Regions from separate parts of the Clostridium senegalense genome, predicted to be linked through region 3. Evidence: riboswitches for the same ligand, from Rfam matches in the RefSeq annotation. Region 3 holds a riboswitch; each other region holds the start of a gene.
The links. Region 3 has a riboswitch for cobalamin ahead of KQI36_RS10680 (DUF4430 domain-containing protein). Riboswitches for the same ligand answer to the same signal wherever they lie in the genome.
Positions count from the first base shown of each region.

Region 1: it holds a riboswitch for cobalamin, as region 3 does, so the genes downstream of both, KQI36_RS08825 (YitT family protein) here and KQI36_RS10680 (DUF4430 domain-containing protein) in region 3, are expected to answer to the same signal.
Region 2: it holds a riboswitch for cobalamin, as region 3 does, so the genes downstream of both, KQI36_RS11095 (ABC transporter substrate-binding protein) here and KQI36_RS10680 (DUF4430 domain-containing protein) in region 3, are expected to answer to the same signal.

Region 1 covers NZ_JAHLNC010000004.1:31,640-40,188, forward strand. The annotation lists gene KQI36_RS08810 (hypothetical protein) at 119-382, shown strand; gene KQI36_RS08815 (polysaccharide deacetylase family protein) at 421-1,290, shown strand; gene KQI36_RS08820 (cysteine-rich small domain-containing protein) at 1,377-1,655, opposite strand; gene KQI36_RS08825 (YitT family protein) at 1,761-2,618, opposite strand; cobalamin riboswitch at 2,748-2,925, opposite strand; cobalamin riboswitch at 3,533-3,705, opposite strand; gene KQI36_RS08830 (proline racemase) at 3,782-4,789, opposite strand; partial or broken gene prdD (proline reductase cluster protein PrdD) at 4,792-6,090, opposite strand; gene prdB (D-proline reductase (dithiol) protein PrdB) at 6,192-6,917, opposite strand; gene KQI36_RS08850 (CBO2463/CBO2479 domain-containing protein) at 6,910-7,176, opposite strand; gene prdA (D-proline reductase (dithiol) proprotein PrdA) at 7,274-8,549, opposite strand, start outside.
Region 2 covers NZ_JAHLNC010000006.1:4,709-13,257, reverse strand. The annotation lists gene KQI36_RS11135 (hypothetical protein) at 1-559, opposite strand, end outside; gene KQI36_RS11130 (ABC-2 transporter permease) at 848-1,486, opposite strand; gene KQI36_RS11125 (ABC transporter ATP-binding protein) at 1,513-2,364, opposite strand; gene KQI36_RS11120 (GntR family transcriptional regulator) at 2,414-2,788, opposite strand; gene KQI36_RS11115 (ABC-2 transporter permease) at 2,807-3,484, opposite strand; gene KQI36_RS11110 (ABC-2 transporter permease) at 3,497-4,141, opposite strand; gene KQI36_RS11105 (ABC transporter ATP-binding protein) at 4,178-5,047, opposite strand; gene KQI36_RS11100 (GntR family transcriptional regulator) at 5,062-5,433, opposite strand; cobalamin riboswitch at 6,049-6,203, shown strand; gene KQI36_RS11095 (ABC transporter substrate-binding protein) at 6,313-7,368, shown strand; gene KQI36_RS11090 (FecCD family ABC transporter permease) at 7,376-8,455, shown strand; gene KQI36_RS11085 (ABC transporter ATP-binding protein) at 8,462-8,549, shown strand, end outside.
Region 3 covers NZ_JAHLNC010000005.1:155,185-163,733, forward strand. The annotation lists gene KQI36_RS10670 (prenyltransferase/squalene oxidase repeat-containing protein) at 1-527, opposite strand, end outside; gene KQI36_RS10675 (cell wall-binding repeat-containing protein) at 556-4,638, opposite strand; gene KQI36_RS10680 (DUF4430 domain-containing protein) at 4,693-5,481, opposite strand; cobalamin riboswitch at 5,622-5,809, opposite strand; gene KQI36_RS10685 (exodeoxyribonuclease III) at 6,295-7,050, opposite strand; gene KQI36_RS10690 (ABC transporter permease subunit) at 7,247-8,479, opposite strand; gene KQI36_RS10695 (ABC transporter permease subunit) at 8,494-8,549, opposite strand, start outside.

The sequences.
Region 1 (8,549 bases), on a different contig from region 3:
ACAATATTTGTCTCTAAAATATTTTTGTAACATTTTTGTAAAAACAAAAGTAAAATATAGGTTTATAATTTAATTTGTAGTGTTATGGAAAAATATTTATTTAAAAGGAGACATAAAGATGAATATTTCATATAAAAATACATCTAAATTAAAGAAAAAACAAAAACGTTCTATTTTAATTTTTACTTTAGTAATATTTGTGTCTTTTATATCAATTTTTTATTGCAATCATAAATTAAATCAATATAAAGATGAAAATACAAATTTAAAGTCTAAAATTAATTCTTTAGATACAGATATAAGTGATTTAAAAAGTAAAAATTCTAAGTTATTAGAACAAAAAAATAATTTAGAGTCTAAAATTAATTCATTATCAAAATAGTAAAATAGTGTATTTAATGGTTATAGGGGGGTAATCTAATGAAAAACAGGACAAGCGCTTTATTTATAAAAGTTCTACTTATTTTTACAATATTTATTCTTATTTTTACTTTATTTATAAATTCAAAGGCTATATTGGCAAAATCTGATACTAAAACTTTATCAGAAACAATTGAAGATAAAGTTGCTGAAAAAGATAAGCTAACTAAGGAAAATATTACCTTAGAGCAAAGTATAAAAGAAAAAAAATCTCAATATAGTGAAGTTTTATCAAATACTAAAATTGCATATTTAACTTTTGATGATGGACCATCAAATCATACTTTAAAAATTTTAGATATTTTAGATAAATACAATGTAAAAGCTACTTTTTTTGTAAATTATAAACCAGGAATGGAACGTATGTACAAAGAAATATCTGATAGAGGCCATACTTTAGCTAATCATACTGCTTCTCATAGCTATAATAAAATTTATGCTAATAATGAAAGTTTTTTAGGTGATATACAATTTTTAGATGAAAAATTAAAATCTATAACTGGTAAAGAACCATCTAAAATTTTTAGATTTCCTGGCGGTTCTAATAATAGAGTAAATGGTCATAGTGATGCTAATTTTATGCCTGGCTTGTCACAATATATGACTGACCTCGGTTATACTTTTTTTGATTGGAATATAGATTCTATGGATGCCGCTACTTTTAAACAAGATAAAAATGTAATAATCCATAGTATACTTGATAATACTCCATATGTTAAACAAGCAAATATATTAATGCACGATTTAAATCCTAAAACAACTACTGTAGATGCATTGCCTAGTGTTATTGAGGGATTAAAATCCCAAGGTTTTATTATCGAACCTTTAACTCATGATTCAGCTAAAATACAATTTACTTCTGTTAATTAATAGTAATTATAAAAAGTTATATCCACCAATAAAATTGGTGGATATAACTTTTTGTAGTACTTTATTCAAATTATTAATGATTATTGCTATTTTTTATATTTTTCTTTTAAAAATTTATCTACTCTGTCATTATTTACAGATACTATTTTATTAAATATATAATCATATCCATTTTTTGAATGTGGTATCATACAATTAGTACAATCTTTTATTCCATTACTCATTACATTGTTTCCACCACAGTCTTCAAGAAAGTATAATGGACAGTAGCAAAATAAACAATTGAATTCTTCCTCTTTATTTACTTTGTGACAAGGAAAAAATTCGCAACTTTTGTGTTGAAAAAACTTATAATTCTCACTCATGATATTATCTCCAATCCCATAATTAATATTTAAAATTTACTTTTATTTTAACATTTTATTTCAAATTTATCTAACATTCAAATAATTTCTCAAGTACTGTCTGAATTATATGGCAGATTTTAAAAATCCTTTTCCCTGAACTTCCATAGCATCTGAAACAGAAACCAATGCTTTTTTATCTATACTTTCTATTAATTTTTGTGCATTATTAAGTTCTTTTTCTGAAACCACAGAATAAATGATTTTTCTTTTAACTCCAGTATAAGCGCCTTCTCCATAAAAAAAAGTAGTTCCTCTTCCCAAACTGTCCATAATTGCATTAGATACTTCATTCTCTTTTTCAGTTACTATTATTAATATTTTCTTTTGGTTAAAAGCATTTATTATTTTATCTATAACTTTGGATTTTACATACATAAGCATTATTGTGTATAGCGTTAATTCTATACTTGTTATAAAAATTCCTAAAGCCACTATTATTCCATTCAATGCAAAATATAATGAGGATATTTTAATACCTCTATTTCTTCTTATTATTATTGCTATAATATCTGTTCCACCTTGTGATGCACCTTGCCTAAATATTATTCCCATACCGATTCCACTTAAAATAGCTCCAAAAAATGTAGCTATAACTAAATCATTTACAACAAATCCTTTAAGCAATTTATCTGTTATAACTAATGCTACTGACATTGATACCATTCCAATAATACTCAAAAAAATAAATTCTTTATCTTTCAAAAATTTATATCCTATAATAAATACAGGTAAGTTTATTATGAATACCCAATATCCTGAGGGAATATCTAGTATATATTGAAGTATAAGAGAAATTCCAGCTATACCTCCACTTAAAAGTTTATTTGGTGAAATAAAAATATTTATCGCTACAGCATAAAGTATACTTCCAAAAATAATTTTAACTATTTTAAAATATATATTGTTATCTTTTAAATTCATACTAACATCTCCTAATGAATAACTAAATTTCATTTAATTTTTTAGCTATTCTTTTCATGTAATCAAATAACAATATACATATATAATATTAATTTTAATCAATTTCTGACTTCTCCTTCCCTCCGAAAGATTATCATAAGATTTTAGGCAGGTTTCCTGACTTTGTACTCATCCTCATTTAGTCCTTCCCAGTTTTAACCAGTGGATATTCTAAACTTGTCCTACTTACAGTAGCGGGGGCTGTAGTGGATTTTAACCACTTTCCCTTTTACCCTTAAATTAAGGCACCTATAAACCCTATATTTGTTTTCTTTATATTTTTCTTTTAAATTAAACATAGGAGAGAATGAAACATCTCTCCTATAGCTTAAGTGTGTAAATTTAATAAGAGTTAATTTTCTATCTCTCATAAGACTTCAGTTAGCTGTGTTGTCTAAACTAATTTTTTAATATAAGCAAATTTTTCACAATTATTATTTTTTAAGTATCTAAAATTTAAACTCTAACGTTACTTAACTGAAACTTATCAAATAGAGATAATTTAAAGTTTATAAAAAATATCTTCGTAAAACAAAGATATAATATAGCATAATTTAAATAATAGTAAACTATTTATATTACTTTTTCATTTATAATTCTAAATTATTATTTTATTTTATAAGAACATGTTATCAATTTTTTATTAGTTTATCAAGTCTACTTAAATTTTCATTAAAACTTTAGTAGATACAAAGTTTTTATTTAACCTATATCTACTAAAGTCAGGTAAATAAAAGTAATTTAAGTTATTGGAAATATATAAAAAACCTTCGTAAACTTTACGAAGGTTTATATAACAAATATTAAATAATATATTTAAATTCAATTAAATATACGAATTCAAAGATTGTTACAAATTCTTCCCTCCGAAGTTTTATAAAACAAAGTTCTAGGCAGGTCTCCTGGCTCACGCATCATCCTACACCATCCTTCCCAAAATAATTCAGTGGATACTGGTTCGTCTGCGTTACAGTAGCGGGGGCTGCAGTGGATTTTAACCACTTTCCCTTTTAACTCTTTGTAGAGCACCTATTACACAATATTTACTTTATATTTATAATTATATCATGAAAAAAAATTTTTTCAATAGTTAAAAAAATTTTTTTTACTTTTTCTTTTACTTTTTAAGAAAGTTTAAATCCAAACTTAACAGGATCTGTATCATCAATAACAAAATGATTAAAACCAGTTATATATGCACTCGCAGTTATTTCTGGTATTATGCCATTAAAATTTTCAATTTTTGTTGTTCCTAATATTCTTCCTCTAAACATAGTTCCTAAAATACTCTCATAAATAAATTCTTCCCCTTCTTTTAATAACCCTTTAGCATGAAGTGCCGCCATCTTTGCACTTGTACCTGTTCCACAAGGTGATCTATCTATTTGTCCATCTCCGAATACAACAACATTTTGAAGTGTAGCATCTATGTTTTTTGCCGGTCCATATATTTCTACTAAATCTACAGTTTTTATATGCTTTAATGTCGGATGTTCTATTTTTATAGTTTTATTTACTATATCTCTAATTTGAATACCAATACTTGAAATCTGAGTAGAATTTTTAGGATCTATCTCAATACCTAAATCAGATGCTTTAACTAAAACAAAAAAACTTCCCCCAAAGGATATATCAACTAATATTTTTCCTATCTCTGGTAACTCTATTTTTATATTTTCTTTATATAAAAATGCTGGTACATTTTCAATAGATGTTTCTACAGCTTTTCCATCTTTAACTTTTACAGTTGCTTTTATTAATCCTGCTGGAGCTTCTAATGTTATATTTGTATATGGTTCCTTAACTTCTACCATACCAGTTTCAACTGCTACTGTAGCAGCACCAATAGAACCATGTCCACACATATTAAGATATCCGCCACCATCCATAAATATAATACCTAAATCAGCCTCTTCTTTAGTTGGCTGAGTTATTATTGAGCCAAACATATCTTTATGACCCCTTGGCTCTAACATTATAGCTGTTCTTAAATTATCCATATGTTTTTCTAAATAAGATTTTTTTTCTGGCATAGTTTTTCCTGGTATTTGTGGTACTCCCCCTACTACTATTCTTGTTGGTTCCCCCATTGTATGTGAATCTATAGCTTGAATAGACTTTACTACTTTCATTTTTATTCCTCCATTTTTCTCATTTTCAATTTCAAAAATGCTAATGCTTTTTTAGCATCTAAAGTTGTAACAGTGTTTTCACCTACAACTTCTGTTTCTATACCATGTTTACTTTTATTAAAATCAACTATGGTGTCCATATATTTGTTTTTAACTACAAATTGAGCTTGTTTACCTACAAAACTTAATCCCACAACTGGAACTCCCCTTTTTCCTATTTCCTCAATAGTATTGGCAAAGTCTACATGACTATTTCCCCATCCATCTAAAGACAAAATAACACCATCTGCCCTCATAGCTTCTACCCAAGTTGCAGCCCTTTTTCCAACAAATAATTTATCTTTGTTGTTTTGAGGTGTCCCTACTATCATAATTCCTAACAAATCTATATCTTTATCACCTGAAACTAACTCCACCAAAGGATCCTTAAAATGATGCTTTGTTGTTTCCTTTGTAGACGGCCCTATTCCCATCTAAAAATCACCTCCACAATATAGCTTGTATAAGTTTTAAATTTCGCCTTAAATATCAGTATGTTTTTAGTGCATTGCTCTTAAAGCTCCATCTCTATATTCATTCGGAGTTAATATTATTGGAATGTTCCCCATATCAATTATTGATTTAGCACCTATAGAACTACATGGTTCATTCCCTAGCAAAGCTGTATCATACATAGCCCCTTGTCCTGCAACTTGCTTTATTATAACTACTTTTTTACCCTCTTTATTTACTTTATCGTAATATTCATGTTTTTCATCACAATATCTGCCATTAATATTTTTAAGTAATTCCCTTATATTTTGAATTACTTTATCACAACATTTATGTATTTCTAAAATTGTTTCTCTTTTACTGGCTTTATCCTTATTTACTACTACATCAAATTGAATAATTATATCATCTATATCAGGAGTACCTGCCTTTCCAAATACAACTTGTTCACTTAAAATCCCCTCTGAACTCCCAAACTCACATATTTGAATACCTTCATCGTCTATACCATTTATCATAACAGTTACTCCGGTTATAACATGAGTTATTCCTTCTCCTAATTCTCCTAAAACCTTAGTTGCTATAGGATAAAAATCCATTATAGAATTCACAAATATATTTCTTTCATCCTTATAAATAACATTTAAATCTATAGATTTTATAATTTCCCTATCAAATTCTATATCTTCCATAATATTTTTTCTTATGTATAAAGTTTTATTGTCTATAAATGTTTTGTCATAAAATTTAACTTCTTCAATATGAAAAGCCTTAATTACAAGTTTTCTCAATTTTTTAAATTTATACATAAATATACCTCATAATTATTTTTATAATCTTCTAATATGTTTCTATGTGAGAATTCCGATTTTCTATTGATAGAAAATCGGAATTCTCATAATTTTATTTATTAAACTTTTGCTATATATTCATATGGAAGTGATACTATTTTTCCTGGAGTGTCTATTTCAACTAACTTTCTTAAAGTATCTTTTAATATATTTATCTGCATTTCTCTGTTATTTGGTTCACCAGCATTAGCTCCCATTGGAACAAGTGGCGCTACGGCTCTTGGTGTACCAGTTTGTCTTACAACTGGTGGTAATGCAGCTATACAAATCGTAGGAATCCCTGATTCCTCTATCGCTCTCTGTACTAATACAGCTGAACGATGACAAGTTCCTCATCCTGCTGTTAATACTACAGCATCTACCCCTTCTTCTTTTAAAATTTTAGCTATTGATGGTCCTGTTTCATGAGTAAATTTTTCTTGGTTTCCACCACCACCCATAAAGCCTATATGCGTTGGGGCTATTTCTTTTATAAATCCTTCTTCTTTTAACTCCCTTAATCTGTCTATTGGAAACATACAATTTATATCTTTATTTACATCTCCATTATCATATCCACCATGAGACACCATTAAATCTTCTGTTTTAACATCTCCTGGTACTAATCTATAAGTAAAATCTCCTGCCAGATTGAATCTTTTATCACTTTTCAAATGAACTCCAGCAGCAGTTGCAAAAGCGATCTTCATATCTTTTAATTCTTTTGTAACTGGTGTCCATACTGGTGTTGGTGTTATTGGCACAAATATTTCTGATTGTAAATTATTCACAACAGTACTAACCATTTTGTGTTCCATCCTTTCTTTCTCTCTTCATTAAATTGCTTACATATTTATCATTTGGTTCTTCTTTTAAAACTTCTGGAAAACTCATTTTAAATCCTACTTCTTGGCCTAATTTTAGAGGATAATCAGTTATAAGCATTCTCATTGGTATTTTCATATATCCAAGCCTACCTTTTAAATCCATTGCAACACATCCATCATGTATTTCAACTATTATGCCTTGCATTTCTATAATCTTATCATCATACTTCATTTGCACTCCTCTTTTCATAAGGCATATGAAAAGAAATAAGAAACCAAAGATTCAAAGCATATTTGGTCTATTATTTATTTGATTATGCCTAAATAGAATTTAATTACTTTGTTGAATATTTTTCTAATCTTTTTTGACTCATAGGAATAGCTGTTTCATTTTCTACTCTAACTATATTTTTGTTATATGTTTTTTCTATTTCTTCCAAATTATTTTCTTTTACATTTGAATTCCATTTTCTTTCAGCTGCTTTTACATCTTTACCCGCCATAGCTGATTTAACCATTTCTAATGCCCTTATTGCATCTTCTTTACATAAAGTATTGCATCCTAGAACTTCATTTTCAATTCCTGCTTCTGATTTATTATTATCTACCATATACTTCATGTATTTGTTTCCAACAACTAATGCTCCTTGAACTGCGCAGAATGACATCCCTACACATGGAACATCTCTCATTCCAATTTGTTCAATATGAGAAGCAAAATCTATATGATTATTTCCAAATCCTTCTGTTGTAACTATAGCACCATCAACATCCATAGATTCAACCATCATTCCAAGTCTTTCTGAAACATAGAATTTTTCAGCATTTATTTGTGGCGACCCTACAAATATAACTCCTGCTAAATCTATGTTTTCATCATTCATAGCTTCAATTACTAATGGTTCTCTCCAATAATGTCTTGAACATTCTTTAGATGCAGGCCCTATACAAGTTAAAGCATGTATACCCCCATCTAAAACTTCAAGTGGTGATAGCATAACTGGTACATTACCAAGGTCAACATTAGGTTTTCCCCCTAAAACACCTACTGGCTCTTGAGGTAGTATTAAGTTGTCATGCATAGCACCTTGTCCCATTATTTCTTTAACTAAAATAACTTTTTTCTTTCCCGGTCTTCTATATTGAACTAATTCTTCTGTTGAAACAACTAAACTTTCATCTAATTCTTTAAGCGCAGTTCTTATTTCCTGTGTTATAAAATCCGTTGCTTTATGAGCAGCTAATGGGCCTGGTCTTTCCATGTTTGTACCTCTCGCTATAACAACCTCTGACTTTATAAATATATCTCCTTTATCTGGAGCACCTGGTCTATTCCACATAATATTTTCATCTAATATACCTTCTGATGATCCAAATTCCCCAATTTGAACTCCGTCCTCATCAGTTCCAGTAACCATAACTATTACACCATCAAGTACTCTAGTTACACCTGTACCTACTTTAGAATCACCTTCTTTAGTAGCTATTGGTTGAACATCCATTATAGTTTCAGAGTACGTATGATATTTTTCCGGTGTTATTATATCTATTTTTATAGATTTTACTAACTCACTTTCATTTTGAGCTTGATTACAAATATCTTCTCTTATG
Region 2 (8,549 bases), on a different contig from region 3:
AGAATGTCTCAATGAATGTTATAGCTAAAAATCCTACGTATGCTACTATTGGAACTACAATTGCTAACATCCCTTTAGAACTAAGTGCTTTATATTTATTTTTAGATGTTAGTATTAATGTATCCATTGATGAAACCACTTCATCACTATATATATTGCAAATTAACATTGCAATTATAGATAATAATCCTATTAATGCTAATGGATGAGCTACTTTATGGTTATATACCTTCCAAAAATCTACATCCTTATAGTTCATGACCTTTACTTTATCTAATTTTTCCTCAGCCATATTTTTCATTTTTTTGCTACTACTATCATTTGCAGATTGATTTGCTAACTGTTCAAGTTCATTAATTTTTATTTCAAAATTTTCTGATGCTAAAACACCGCCCTCTCTCATATCTACAAAACCATAATTTTCTTGTTCTAAATAAGATTTCTCACTTTCCAGTTGCGGATTTAAAAACACCATGACAAGTGATAAAACTATAAATATTGCTAATGCAATTATTCCATTCTTATTTTTTATCAATTTATTTAATTCTAATCTAAACAATATTATCTCCTCCTGACAAATATAATTTTAAATATTTAACCTTACACTTAAGTAACCATAAACTTAAATAAACCTTAAATAAAAAAAACAACTAGTAAACCTAGTTGTTTAAATTTAAATTCTATTTTATTAAATATGCATTATATAGTTTTTAATAATAGTTTTTGTTAACCTAGAAACTATCCCACCTATACAAACTAGTATAAGTGCAATAACAAAAACTATAGGTTCTTTTAACATTTCTTACACTTCCAAATCCTTTTTAAATCCTTATTTTTAATTGTATGTTTAAAAATCTTTCTTTCTATAAAAAAATACTGTTATATACATGATAGTCATAAAAATAACTATGGCTAATATTATAAAGATTAATAGTTGAATATTATTTAGTAATTGACCACCATTAAACACTTTTAAGTATTGACTAAATTTACTTTCAAACATAGTATTAATTATCACCATAAAAATGATAAAATAAGCTACCATACCAGCCTTATTTCCTAATGTATAATATATTAAATAGTAAATACTTATTGATAATAATAATATTATTAACGTTAATATTGCATCTTTTATAAATATATCCATAGGTAATTTTATAATAAATTTATCTAATAATTCATTAATAACAAATCCTAATATTCCTCCTAGAATAATTATTATTGCTGACCCTAAAAACTTTGATATTATATATTCATCCCTAGACATACCTACACTTAAAAATAATATATGATTTTTTTGCCTTACTTCATATTGTATAGTGGCAATATTAGCTATTGCCACCATACTAATTAAATAATTATAATAATTCCCCTTATTAGTTAATAACATCAAAATTATAGGCAATAAAAGAAACATTATATTTAAATAGCCTTTATAATTAAAAATTTGTAATTTAACCTCTTTGCCTATTGATTTAATCATCATATTTTAACCTACCAAATCATTATATTCTACTTTCTTTTTAGTATCATTATTAGTTCTAATGTTGCATCTTGTATTAATACACTATCTTTAAATTCTTTTTTTACCCACTCTACATCAGAAGTTAGTGCTTCAAATCCATAAGAACTTTTTCTTATTCCTTCAAAATACTTTTCATTTTCTTTAGTTAAAAGGCTTATATCTCCCTTTACTATTTTATAAGTATCTAATACTTCTTCTTTACTTTTAGAGAATACAATTTTTCCATTGTTTATATAAGTTATATAATCTGCTATTTTTTCAAGATCTGAAGTTATATGAGTAGATAACAATACACCTACATTTTCATCTTGTATTAATTCCCTTAATATATTTAAAACTTCTGCTCTAACAACTGGATCCAATCCTGCTGTTGGCTCGTCCATTATTATAAATTTTGCATTATGGCTAAGGGCAATTGAAAGGGAATATTTCATTTTCATTCCCTTTGAAAGTTCTTTAAATTTTTGACCTTTATTAAGTCCAAATTTATTTGCATACTTATAAAATGTATCAAAACTCCATTCTTTATAAAATGGTGCAACAAGCTTTGCGTTATCCTCTAATGATAAATGTTCATAAAAATATCCTTCATCATAGACAAAACCTATTTGCTCTTTTATTTCTTTCTCAAACTTTAAGTTATCTTTTTCGAAAACTTTTATTTCTCCACTATCTTTTTTTACTAAATTCATTATAAGTTTTATAGTGGTAGTTTTTCCCGCACCATTTTGTCCTATAAAACCCATAATATATCCTTTAGGAAGAGTAAATGATATATCTTCCAATTTAAAATTTTTATATGCCTTTGTTAAATTCTTTACTTCTAATATATTTTCCATATAAGCTCTCTCCTTCTAACTATATCTGTAAATAAGTTTTGCAAACTATTTACTTTTCTTCATATAAAACTTCTAGTATTTCTTTCATTTCATCTAATGAAAGCTGTATCTTTTCACTTTCCTCTATTGCTTTTGTAAAATACTCTTCTATATTTCTTATAATAAGTTCCTTTACAAGCTCCTTATCTTGGGCCGAAACGAAAGACCCCTTTCCAGGTACTGTATAAATATAACCATCTCTTTCAAGTTCTTCATAAGCTCTTTTAGTTGTTATTACACTTATTCTCAAATCCTTAGCTAAAGCTCTTATTGAAGGCAATGGTTCGTTTGCAGATAATTTATTCATAAGTATATCATCTTTTATCTGTTTTTCTATTTGAGAGTATATTGGCTCTCCTGAGGAATTGTTTATTATTATATTCATCTTCCTCCTCCTAACTGTTTATGATAAATCTTTATTACAATATCCCTTTATTGATAAAGTTGTTATTATCCCATAAATCACTAACCCTATTAAAAATATTAATGGTATTATTAAAAATCCATTTTCTATGCTTTTCATAAAGAAACCTACAACTTTTTTTGAAGCCGCTGGAAATATTTTTTCTGCTAAAAAAAGCACTAACATTGGTAAATATATTATTCCTAATAGTGTAAATCCACTATATTTTACTGCCACATCATAACTAGCTTTATAAAAAATATAGTTTGGAACACATATGATCACTACATAATATAAAAATGAGAATGATTGAGAAAACAACAACATCTTTAAATCTTCACCACTTATTTTTCCCAAAATAAAAATTATAGACAATAGAAATATTGATGTTATAAAATACACTAATAAGTAAAAAGTATATTTGCTTACTACTACATCTTTTCTATCAACAGGAAAACTATTTATTAACATATCATAATATTTACGTGTCTCTTCTGTTGCTGTAAATTTATTTAATATTATTGGTATAAATAAAGTTGCAAATATATATATTGGGAAATAAACTGGTGCTTTAGCACCAATTAGCGTTAAAACTACCATAACGCATCCTACAAGTAAATTCATTATAATTAATGGATTTTTGCTAGTTATTATATCTTTTTTAAGTAATGCATTCATATATTATACCTCCTATAGATCTCTTTTTTCATATATTACAACAGATAAAGTAGCTAATATCCCAGTTATAGCTAACACTGCTATAACAAGTATTATATTAAATTGAATGCTTGTATTAGAAAGTAATTTTACTATATTACCCTCTAATTTAAACTTGAAAATATTATTTATAAACATAAATCCCATCATAAAAACTATAAGTGTTACATAATAACTTATCTTAGCTGCTTTAATTCCTAATGAAAAATATGAAAAATAATACATTGATAAAATTACTAATGAATAAAACAATATAGATTTTAATGAATGTATATTTACTCCTACAAATTTTGTAGGAATTGCTATTAATAAAACTTCATTTAATATTATTGATACTATACATCCTATCATTGCCACTACTATTGACGATATAAATTTACCTAAAACATAATCTTTTCTTGTACAAGGATAACTAAGTGTAGACTTATAAACACCATCTCTATTTTCAAGTTCTGTATTACTAAGTCCTCCTATTACAAAAACCATAATAAGATAATTTATAAAATCTTGTCCTTGCGTCATAGCTATTACTGCCATACTTATCAGTAACACTATAAATTGTGAACCTTTTAATGATAAAAGCTGTATTTTCAGCTCTCTTTTTATTACATTTAACATCTTAATCCGCACCCCATTACATCTTTAAATTCATTATTATATATTTCCAACTGCTTCTCTGCTTTTAAATACCATAATATCCTCTAATGTTGGCTTTTCCAAAATCACACTATCTTTAAATATAGCCTTTATTTTTGATACATTATTAGTTAAAGCCTCAAATCCAAAACTTGTTATATTTATTGATATAAATGCTTTTCTATTTTCATCATTTAATAAACTTTTATCACCTTTTACAATTCGATATTCTTCCAATACATCAATTGTAGGTTTAGAAAATTCTATTTTTCCTTTATTAATATAAGTTATATAATCAGATATTCTTTCAAGGTCTGATGTTATATGTGTTGATATTAAAATAGCTATATCTTCATTTTGAATTACCTTTTGAAATATATCTAAAAGTTCTTCTCTAACAATTGGATCAAGACCTGCAGTTGGTTCATCCATTATTAAAAACTCAGCATTGTGACTAAGTGCTATAGCAATTGCAAATTTCATTTTCATACCCTTTGAAAGTTCTTTTACTTTTTGATCTTCATTTAATCCAAATATCTTTAAATATTTGCTAAAAGTTTCAAAACTCCACTGCTTATAAAAGTTAGAAATTATTTTAGCATTTTTCTTTATAGATAATTTTTCATAATAAAAACAATCATCATATACAAAACCAATTTTTTCTTTTATTTCTTTAGAATACTTAACATTATCTTTTCCAAATATCTTAATTTCTCCACTATCTCTTTTTAATAAATTCATTATTAATTTTATTGTTGTAGTTTTACCTGCTCCATTTTCACCTATAAATCCCATTATATATCCTTTTTCTAAATTAAAAGATACATCATCTAATTTAAAATTTTTATAGGTTTTTGTTATATTTTTTATCTCCAAAACATTTTTCATACTCCTCAACTCCTTTAATACTTATATATAATTTCTAATTTTTCTTTCATATTATCTAAGGATAAATCTATTTTTTTCCCTTCATTTATGCCCTTTAAAAGATATTTTTTAACATTATCCATTATAGTATATTTTATAAATTCTTTATCCTTATTTGAGATAAAAGTTCCCTTTCCTGGAACTGTATAAACAAATCCTTGCTTTTCTAATTCTTCATAAGCCCTTTTAGTCGTTATTACACTTATTTTTAATTCCTGTGACAGTGCTCTTATAGATGGTAATATATCATCTAATATAAGTTTATTTTCAAATATTGATTTTTTAATTTGTTCTTCTATTTGTGAATATATTGGCTTTCCAGAAGAATTATCAATTACAATATTCATAATACCCCTCTTCTTCAACATTATTTATATAGTGAGTATACCCACTATATACAGTTGTAGTAAAAAAAATTATTTTTCTATCTTTTCTCGTTTTTTAAAGAAAATTAAATGCTCCAAAATTATAGCTATACAAAACATTATAATTATAAACATAATCTTCATGAATCCTATTTCCTTTATAAATTTTATTTTCAACTCGTATATATCCTATATACACAGTATATACTCTATATACACACCTTGTCAATAAAATTTAAATTAATTTTTTATAATTATAATTATCTTCTATAAAAATATAAATAAAAACTAAAGCAATCAAAGCTTATTCTAAAAAAGTACGTTTAATATTATTAGGAACATAGTGAGTAACAATCACCACAACTATTTAACTGTTCACTATTAACTTTTAACTAAAAAAATCTGCTAATTATTGATAAAATATTAATTTAAATTTTCTCATTTGATAACTAAATAAGTTTAAAAGTTAACTTGGAACTCTATATATTTGAACAATTAGTTATAAAAATTAATCATTTCAAAATTATTTGACATATTTTTTAATTTATGATAAGCTTTTCAATGATAATTCAATAAAATTTTAAGTTAAATTCAATTTAACTTACTTTTAGAATAGGTTATAAAAGTAAAGTCACTTTTATATAAAAGGGGAAGTTGGGTGCAAATCCCACGCGGTCCCGCCACTGTAAAAGATTATTTTTTCTATATCAATAATCTTTAGCCAGAATACCTGCCTATTTTTTCACTACAATAGCCTACGAGAGATGGGGATAGTGTTTATATAAGTTTGTACTTATACCTATTTAGCCACTTAAGGTTAAATAGGTTTTTTTATTTATAAAAATTAAAGGAGTTTTATTTATGAGATCAAAAAATATGAAAAAAACAATTATGAAAACTTTATGTACTACACTTTGCATTGCTATGACAGTTTCATTTATGGGTTGTTCTAGTAATAATAAGTCTACTAATACAAATAGTGTATCTACTGAAAACAGTTCTACCAAGGAAAATAAAAATTCAAGCTATCCTGTAACTATAAAAAATTATAATGTGAATAACGAAGAAATTGAAATTACTTTTGATAAGGCACCAGAAAGAGTTTTAACAACTAACCAAACTACAACTGAATTGATGCTAGACTTAGGATTAGAAGATAAGCTAATTGGTACATGCTATTTGGACAACCCTATATCAGAAAAAGTTAAAGACAAATATGCAAAAATTCCAGTTGTATCTGAAAAATATCCTACTAAAGAGCAAGTTTTATCTTTAAATCCTGATTTTATATTTGGATGGAAAAGTGTCTTTGCCGATAAAACACTTGGTGATGTAAGCGAATGGATAGGCAGAGGTACTAATACATTTGCTCAGCGTAATACCGTTAAATCCGTTGGAAATTATACTGTTGAAAATTTATTTAAAGATATTGATGACTTAGGAACTATATTTAATATAAAGGATAAAACAGATAAATATATACAAGACAATAAAGATAGATTAACTAAAATAGAAGAAAAAACAAATTCTATTGACAAGAAAAAAACAACATTAATTTTAGAATCTGAAGAAAAAGGTGATTTTAGATTATATGGCAAAAATGATCTTGTAAGTGATATGGCTTTAAAAGCTGGATTAGAAAATTTAGGTGAAGAATCTGGAACTGTAAGTTTAGAAAATATAGTTAGTTTAAATCCTGACACTATTCTTCTTATACATGATGGCGATGGAAAAGATATTCACGATCCTGAAATTGCTAAAATTTTCACTTCTAATGAGGCCTTGAAAAATGTAACTGCCGTTAAAAATAATGCAATAGTTGTTACTGGGCTTGCTGAAACTTGGGCCGGTGGAATTCGTGTAGTAGATGCTATTGAACGCTACTCTAAAGAATTATATCCTGAATTATATAAATAGGTGATTTATGAAAAATAAAAACTTTTCAAATATACTAAGTAAATATAATTATTTAATAGTTATTGCTTTAATGTTGCTTTTATTAGTATCTATAGTTTTAGCAGTGTCTATAGGTTCTGTAAAACTTCCTGCCACTGATGTTTATAGTATAATTTTAAATAAACTTTTTGGTACAAGTTTAAAAGGAAAGTCAATTCCACAGGCATCTATTGATATAGTTTGGCAAATACGATTGCCACGAGTTTTTCTTGGTGTAATAACTGGGTTAGGATTATCTCTTGGTGGAACGGTTATGCAAGCTACAGTGCAAAATCCATTAGCTGATCCATATCTTTTAGGGATTTCCTCTGGAGCCACACTAGGTGCTACTTTTTCAATATTAATTGGTGCCTCTACATTATTTACTGGAGTTTTACAAAATACAGGTGTAACCTTTTGGGCTTTTATAGGAGCTTTACTCGCCTCAATAGTAGTATTTAAACTTTCTAATTTAGGTGGAAGAGCTACATCTGTAAAATTAGTTCTTTCTGGTATGGTAGTTAACTTAATATGTTCTGCTTTATCAAGTTTTATGATTTATCTTACAAACGATAACAGTGCCCTTCACTCACTTTCATATTGGAGTATGGGTTCTTTAACTGGTGCTAAATGGACAAACTTACTGATACCTACAATTATAGTTGTATTTTTTATTATAATCTTTATTATACAATCTAGGGTTATGGATGTAATGCTTTTAGGTGATGAAACTGCTATAACTTTAGGTATAGATTTAAATAAATATAGAAAGTTTTATTTAATTAGCGTTTCAATTTTATCAGGGGTTCTTGTTTCATGTTGTGGAATGATAGGTTTTGTAGGATTAGTTATTCCTCATATTACCCGTAGTTTAGTTGGTTCAGACCATAAGAAACTTTTACCAACTACTGTACTGCTAGGTGCTATATTCTTAGTTTGGGCAGATGTGCTATCCCGTATAATACTGAAAAATATGGAAATGCCTATTGGCATAATTACTTCACTTTTAGGTGCACCATTTTTTATTTATATTATGATAACACGTGCTTACGGATTTGGAGAAAGGTAGCTTATTATGAATTTAGATATTAAAGATTTAAATGTTGCTTTTGGTAATAAAACTATTGTAAATAATGTCTCTTTAACTGTAAAAAATGGTGAGT
Region 3 (8,549 bases):
TCAAAATTTCCACAATCTATTGCAATAAGTCCAAACATCTGAGCATATATATCTTCTGCTGTTAAATCACGACTATATAAATCTTCTAGTAAATTGTATCCTGCAAAATTTCTTGGATCTTTTCCTGATGAAGCAAGACCTATTATAGTTCTTTCACAATCAGTAGCAGTTTTAAACTTTCCATCCTTTCCAAATAATGAGGAATCCTTTGTTTCTATTTTTTTTGCTAAATTTTCAATATAACTTGCTGGAATATCCTTCTTAAAGCTTGATACTGTAAGAGCTTCCCAATCATTAAAATCTTTACTATACCAAAGACCAGAATCTTTGCTTATAAGATGATGTAAACCACTATTTACACATTCATCTATTATAGAATTATAATCTTTCTCTATAATTTCTCTTGATTCTACAGCATATCTTTCTGTTGCAAAGACATTATTATTTAATACTCCTATGTTAGCTGTAGTTAAAACACTATTAGCAATAATAAATGCTGCTAATCCTCTTTTTAAATTTTTATTCATAATTTCTTCCCCCTGTTTTTAATAAAATTTATTTAATATTAATTTTAAAATTAATTAATACTCCTCGTACGTTGCAAACCCCTGTAAATTCACCTTTGTCTAAATTAGTGTTAAAGTTGCACATTTTATCTTTTAATTTACCTTGATCAACATATACTATTTTCCCATTTTCATCCAAAATTTTTATTGTTACATTAGATTCTAAATCTTCTTTTATATTTTCATCTTTTATAGAAAAGATTACATTATCATCATTATCTTTGTTTATATTTACAGATACATTATCTTTTTCTGTATTTTGTACAACATTAACTTTACAATCTGCTTTTACCCCTTCTTTTTCTGCTGTTATAGTATGTTCACCTAAACTATCTAATTTTATTTTAACTCTTCCAGTTTTAGCAGTTCTTCCAGCTTCTTTTCCATCAATTTTTACAATTGCTCCATAAACATTTTTAGTTACACATTGTACAGCAAAATTAACTCGTGTATCTAATTTTATACTTTCTGGATATAGGGTTTGAGGTACTATTCTTAAAGGCATTTCTCCACTGTAATTCGGATCTACTAAATCATGCCAATCCCATTCTCTAAACTCAAAAGATAACACCTCTCTATTTTTCATAAATACCGCTGGTGCTCCAACTGGTGTTTTTTTATCATTTAAATATATAAACCAGTCCATTCCAAAAATTCCTTTTTCTAATTGATCATCCTCTAAATAATTCATAGAAACATTTGAGATGCCATTAATCTCACATATCAAACCTGTTGAGTCTTGATTGAATGAATCAGCATTTTCCCTTAAATACTGTAAAGCACTTTTATCAGTATCTAATTCCAGTGTTTTAGTAAATATTTTCTTACCTTTATCTTTTATAACAAAAGTAAATTCTAGTTTATCTACTTCATTTGGTTTTCCTTCTAAAATTACATCATCATGTTTTTCTACTAGATTTACTTTAGCGCCATCCTCTATATTTATTTTACTTTTTTCTATAGCTTCTATATTTTCTACAGTTGCAGTTTTTTCTATTTTAAGCTGAGACGAATTCTCTACCTTAACTTTAGCTATTGTTCCATCTAGGGCAGTATAAGAGCAATTTCTTACTTTAAGTGTATCTATTTTTCCATTTAATATAACTTTAGAAATTTTTTCTAAATCCTTTTCTTTAGTACCAATTTTAATATTTTTAACGTCCTCACATTTTATTTTTGATGGACAATTAACTAATATTTCTTTATCAAAGGTTCCCTCAAATTCAATATCATAATTTGAATCTTTTGAGCCTGTAATTTTTACAGCACCAAAATCTCCTTTTGTATTTTTAAGTATTGCATTTGATTTGATTTCTGTTCTTTTAATTTCTGAGTCTTCAAATAGCTTTACTGCCACATTACTTTTACTTTCCACTGTAAGATTATCTGATTTTACATTAGTTAAATTTATACTATTAACGTCACCAGATTTTACAATTACATTTTTACAAGTAGTTCCTTTAATATTTACAGTTCCTTTTTCACCTGGATCCAATATTAAATTTCCATTTAATTTGATATTTCTAATTTCTATATTATTACCTTTTACTAATATATCTTTATTTACTTCTTTAATTTTACTTTCATCACCAAATTTTCCATTATCTTTTGACAATTGAATTTCTTTATCAGTTTCATTAATACCATCATCTTTATCATCACCATCTTTTGGTGGTTCTGTTGTTCCACCACCTTGATTGTTTGATGACACCGTTATTTGGTTTTCAACCTTTACCCCTTCTTTTAAAACAGATATAGTATGTTTTCCAGCTGAAGATATTTTTATAGTAGCTTTACCATCTATGTTAGTTGTTGAAACTTCTTTATCATCTACTTTTATAGTAGCTCCATATACAGGTCTATATACACATGTAACTACAATATTTATATCTTCGTTTTCTTTTACATTCTTGTTTATTCCGTTCACTGTCAATTTCATTGGATCGCCAGGTTTCACTAAATCATGCCAATCCCAAAATCTATATTCTAATTCTAATTTATCACCGGATTTTACAAAAACATCATTTGCCCCTACAGCGGTTTTCTTACCATTTAAATATATAAACCAATCTGCTCCTAGATAACCTTGCTTTCTTTCAGATTCACTTAAATTTTTTAATGGTTTACTTTTTATTTTATTTATTTCATTTATAAAACCATTATTAGTTTTAATATCAGCATTTTCTTTTAAATATTCCATTGCTGTTTTTTTAGAATCTACTTTAAGATTTTTATTTAATATCTCATTTCCATCATTAGAAATGATTAATTTAAATTCATCATTTTTAGGTTTTTCAGAAGAACCACTACCACCAGAACCGTTACTTGAATTGTTGTCTACTATTTTATCGGCATTACCAGATATAGTAACATTCTTATTTTTTTCTATTAAGTTTACTTTTGCACCATTTTTTATAGTTATTTTGCTTTTATCTAGTGCTTCAATTTTTTTAATAGTAGCATTCTTATCTATTGTAAGTTGTGATGAATTTTCTATTTTTACATTAGATATTGTCCCATCTAAAGTTGTATTAGAACAATTAATTATATTAATATCAGTTACTTTGCCTTTTAATGTAACTTTAGAGTTACTTTCTTTACTATCAATTTTGATATTCTTAACATCATCACATTTTATATTTGATGAGCAATTAACTAATACTTCTTTATCAAATCTTCCTTCAAGTTCAATATTATAATTTGATTCTTTTGTTCCTGTAACTTTTACAGTTCCAAAATCCCCTTTTGTATTTTTAAGTATTGCATTTGACTTAACTTCTGTATTTTTTATAGTTGAATCTTCAAATAGCTTTACTGCCACATTACTTTTACTTTCCACTGTAAGATTATCTGATTTTACATTAGTTAAATTTATACTATTAACGTCACCAGATTTTACAATTACATTTTTACAAGTAGTTCCTTTAATATTTACAGTTCCTTTTTCACCTGGATCCAATATTAAATTTCCATTTAATTTAACATTATTTATAGTTACATTATTTCCAGTTACTAATATATCGCCTCTTACTTCTTTAATAGTTTCTACATTTCCAAAAGTTTCATTATCTTTTGATAATTTTGTTTGAGAAAAATTCGAATCTATTTTATCTAATATACTACTAGGTACTACTTTTTCTCCGCCAATTATAGTTAATTTACTAGTAGAGGTTATATTAGAATTTATAATTTTTTCCACATCACTATTTAAATTATTATTTGTTAATATTATAGGTGCTTTTTTAAGTCCTGCTATTGGAGAAATTGATAGAGCATCTGCAAAATCATTTCCTCTTACAAAATAGACATTTTCATAACTTATGTAATTAATAAATTTTGATAATACTTCTTTATTAGTTAAATATCTGTCGTTTCCAGCTATTCTTTCACTATTTTTTATGCCTGTTACAACAGTATTATCTATTACATTAGTACCACCTACAAAATATGCTTTAGATATGTTAACTTTTTTTATATACTCTGTTACTTTACTTGGAATGTTATTTTTTTCTGTATATAAAATTGGACTTTCTTTCTGAGCTGCTATAGTAGCAACTGAAAGTGCATCAGCATAACTCAATCCATTAGATATGAATATAGTGTCACTTGTTCCAAGTTTTTCACTTACCTTCAATGCAGTTTCATATCTAGTGCTACCATAAATTCTTTCTGTTTCTGTTATGCTGCATTTTTTAATCTGTGCTTCAACATTAGCACTAAGGGCTCTTTCGCCACCTAGAATAAATGCCTTTTTAGGTTTTAACCTTTGTAATTCCTTAATTGCATTTTCTGTAAGGCCATTTTTATTTGATAATATTATAGGACTGTTATATTTTTTTGCAAGAGGAGTAACAGATAATGCATCTGCAAAGTCATACCCATAAGCAATAAAAACATAATCAGAACCACTTTTCCAACCTTGCTCACTTATTTTTATAGCAGTTTCTATTCTATCTGAACCATATATTCTGCTTTCATTTACTTTAGCAGAAGCATTTACTGGTAATAAGAACATGAACATGCTAAAAAATAGCAATAAAATACTAAGCTTTTGCTTAAAAAGCTTTTTCATAAACCCTTCATCCCCTTATTAAAAATTCTTGTTATTTAATGTTAGTTATGTGTTTTAATCTTCTGGTGGTGAAAGTTCTCTTTTATCCCACTCATGAAAATCAAATAAAAGTATGTCTCCCTTTTTTACATATAAATCATTTGCTCCTACTGGTGTCTTTTTATCATTAAGATATATAAACCAGTCTATTCCTTTAACTCCATTTGCTTTTTGTTCTGGAGTTTTTTGATTTTCAGGTATAGGGTAAAAATTGTGTATTCCATCAATTTCAAAAATAAATCCACCATTTTCTTGCATAACTGTATTTTCTCTTAGGTACGTCATTGCATTTTTACCGTCCTCTACTTTTAATGTTAACTCTTTTACTTGTTGAGGACTTTTACCGGTATAACCCTTTATATCTTTGCCTATTATCATAGTAAAGGTATCTTCTTCAGGTTTAGACTCTACAACCTCAGGACTTTCTTCCTTTTTAGTTGCTACATCTGAAGTATTATTACTACTATCATTGGAATCATCATTATTTTTTGCATTTTCCTTTTGTGATAAATCCTCTTTATTTTTTTCAACATTCGAAATATTTTGTCTATTTTCTTTATCACTATCTTCATTTTTATTATTATCATCTTTTTTATTTTCTGATTTTTCTTTAGAGTCTTTTTTGCTATCATTTTTATTTTCTTTTTTAGATTTTTTACTACTACTATCATCTTTTTTTACTTTATTTGTAGTAGTTTCAGTTGTAGTTGTAGTTGTCTTCCCTCTTTCGCATCCCCAAGCAACGGAAAATGCTATTAAAATTGTTAACAATATAGCTAGAAAAATTTTATAATTTTTTTTCATTAAATCACCTCCACTCTTTAAAAATTTGCAATAAAAAAAGTTCCCATTGGGAACTTAAATAGCATATTTTATACAAGCAAAATAAAAACAACAATTTTATAAATGCTTGCAAATCCATGATATTTTATCTCTCCCAAGAAAGATTCAATCCAGTATAGGCATGTCTCCTGACTTAACTTCATCTTACTACCAAACCTTCCCAAGATATCTCTCAGTGGTATTTTTGGATTCATCAGTTTCACAGTAACTTTGGGCTGTAGTGGACTTTAACCACTTTCCATTTTAACTTTCTTATTGCTAAGAAAGAACCTATCCTCTATCTCTATTAACTTGTCACACTCATTATATTACAAATATTTTTCAATTTCAACATTTATTTTAAACATTTAGAATATTTTGTATGTTTTTGTTTTTTTATAAAATAATTAAAATTTTTATTTAGTATTTTAATAATTAATGTAATTAATTAATTTTTTTTCATAACTTTGTAAATAATTATGTGCACTTATAATAAAGATAATTATTATATTATAATTATAAAAAAGATTTTAAAAAGTGATTTTATATGGCTATGTATTACAACAATGTAGTATTTATAAAACTAAAATTATTATCAAGAAATCTAAGAAAATATTACTTTATAGTAAACAATTAAATTTTGATATGTTAAAATACCTTTAAAAAAATTATAGAAAAACAAGCTCCAATTTAAATTTATTCAATAACTTTAAAATATTTTTATATAAAAAGAACCTGCCTTAAAATATATCTATGTTTTAAGGCAAGTTCTTTAAATTATATTTTTATTTATAGTTATTTTATTACAAGTTCTACTGGACAATGATCTGAACCTAATACTTCAGTATGAATATTAACTCTTTCTAATTTTTTCTCTAGCTCTTCTGATACACAAAAATAATCTATTCTCCATCCTGCATTATTTTTTCTTGCATTAAATCTATAGGACCACCATGAATAAACTCCTTCTTTATCTGGATTAAAATATCTATATGTATCTATAAAACCACATTCTAAAAGTTCAGTAAACTTAGCTCTTTCTTCATTGGTAAATCCTGCATTTTTTTTATTAGTTTTAGGGTTTTTCAAATCTATTTCCTTATGTGCTACATTTAAATCTCCACAAAGAATAACTGGTTTATTTTTTTCTAATTCTTTTAAATATAACCTAAAATCATCTTCCCATTCCATTCTATATTCTAATCTTGCAAGTTCAGTTTGAGAATTTGGAGTATAAACAGTGACTACATAATATTCTTCAAATTCTAAAGTTATTACCCTTCCCTCATTGTCATGCTTTTCAATACCTAAGCCATAATTTACAGAAAGTGGTTTTATTTTTGTAAATATAGCTGTACCTGAATAGCCTTTTTTTTCTGCATAATTCCAGTAATCATAATAACCATCTAACTCTAAATTTATTTGACCTTCCTGTAATTTGCTTTCTTGTATACAAAATATATCTGCATTTATTTCTTTAAAAAACTCTAAAAACCCCTTTTTCACACAAGCTCTAAGGCCGTTAACATTCCATGATATAAGCTTTGTCATAATTATCGCTCCATTCATTTAATATATTTAAAACTTATGGTATAAGTCTATACCATATTATAACTATAATTTAGAATTACTACAAAATATTTTAACCCATATTATAGATTTAAAAACGTATAAATTTAAATGATATGATTTTATAACACTATAATAAAACTCCAACTTCCTTATAAAGTTGGAGCTTTTATTAGTTTTACGCTGTAATATCCTTTTTTATAAAAATAATATGACTTATAATATAACAAATACTAATCCATCCTAATAAAACTGTTATGGAGAAGTTTAAATTTACAAAAGTAATACCCAAAAGTTCATTTATTTTGTTGCCTATAATAATAGATTCATCACAGTAAGATGTAAATATAAATGGTAGCATTTTATTTAAAACACCTGGTGGAACTGGATTACCTTTATCAGGAGCAGATTTTATAATATTAATCCATTGAGTAGCCACTATAAAAATTATAGGAAGTACTAATGCTGTATTACTATCATTACATATTGTTGAAAACAAAAATGAGAATGCTATTGTTGCTGTTACAACTAAGAATTGTAGTATTAATATTTGTAATAAAAACATTCCATTTGAAATTAAATAGCTACTTCCTACTATTGGAATAACTATCTGTTTTAATTCTCTTATTAAATATGGGGGAATAGATTCGTAAGTTGTTCCTACAATGTTTGGAAGAGACATATCTCCAAATCCATATATAAGTCCAATTACTATAAACATTAAAAGCTCTAATACTAAAATTATTAAATTTATAGATAATATTGCTGCTATAAATTTTGAAAATATTATTTTCCACCTTTTAATTGGCTTTACTAACATAAATTTTATAGTAGCTGGCTTATTTTCTCCAGCCACTATATCAGCTGTCATAACTGCTATTATAATTAACAATCCTAATTCGCCAATTTTAGGTATTATATTATATATCAATTGATCTACAGCATTTATTCCTCCTTTAAAATCATAAGAGATGCTATTATTTATATAATATTGACTTTTAAGAATCTCACCATTATAATATTCAACCATAGATGATGATGAACTATATCTTTTTTTTCGTTCTTCACAATAGTCAATCTTCATCTTTAATCTGTCTTTATTTGGTATGTTTTCATCTAGCATATTTTCTAAATGCTCTATTTCTTTTTGACTATCTTCTATTATCATTTTATAAGCCGAATCTATATCACTATATTCCCCATTTCCACTATTTATTTTACATTCTTCTTTTAAAGTTTTTATATAATTTTTTTGAAAATTTATAGTGCTTTCTGTATTTCCATTTTTCTTTTGAAAATTTATCCCTAAAAAAGTTATAAAAATTGAAAGTATAAAAAGCAATACTACTCCTATTAAGAACTTTTTTCGTCTAACAAGCTTAGATATCTCAATTGATATTAACTTAATCATATATAACCCTCCATTTATACAACATCTTTTTTTATAAATTTTCTATGGGCTATATAGTAAAAAATAATAG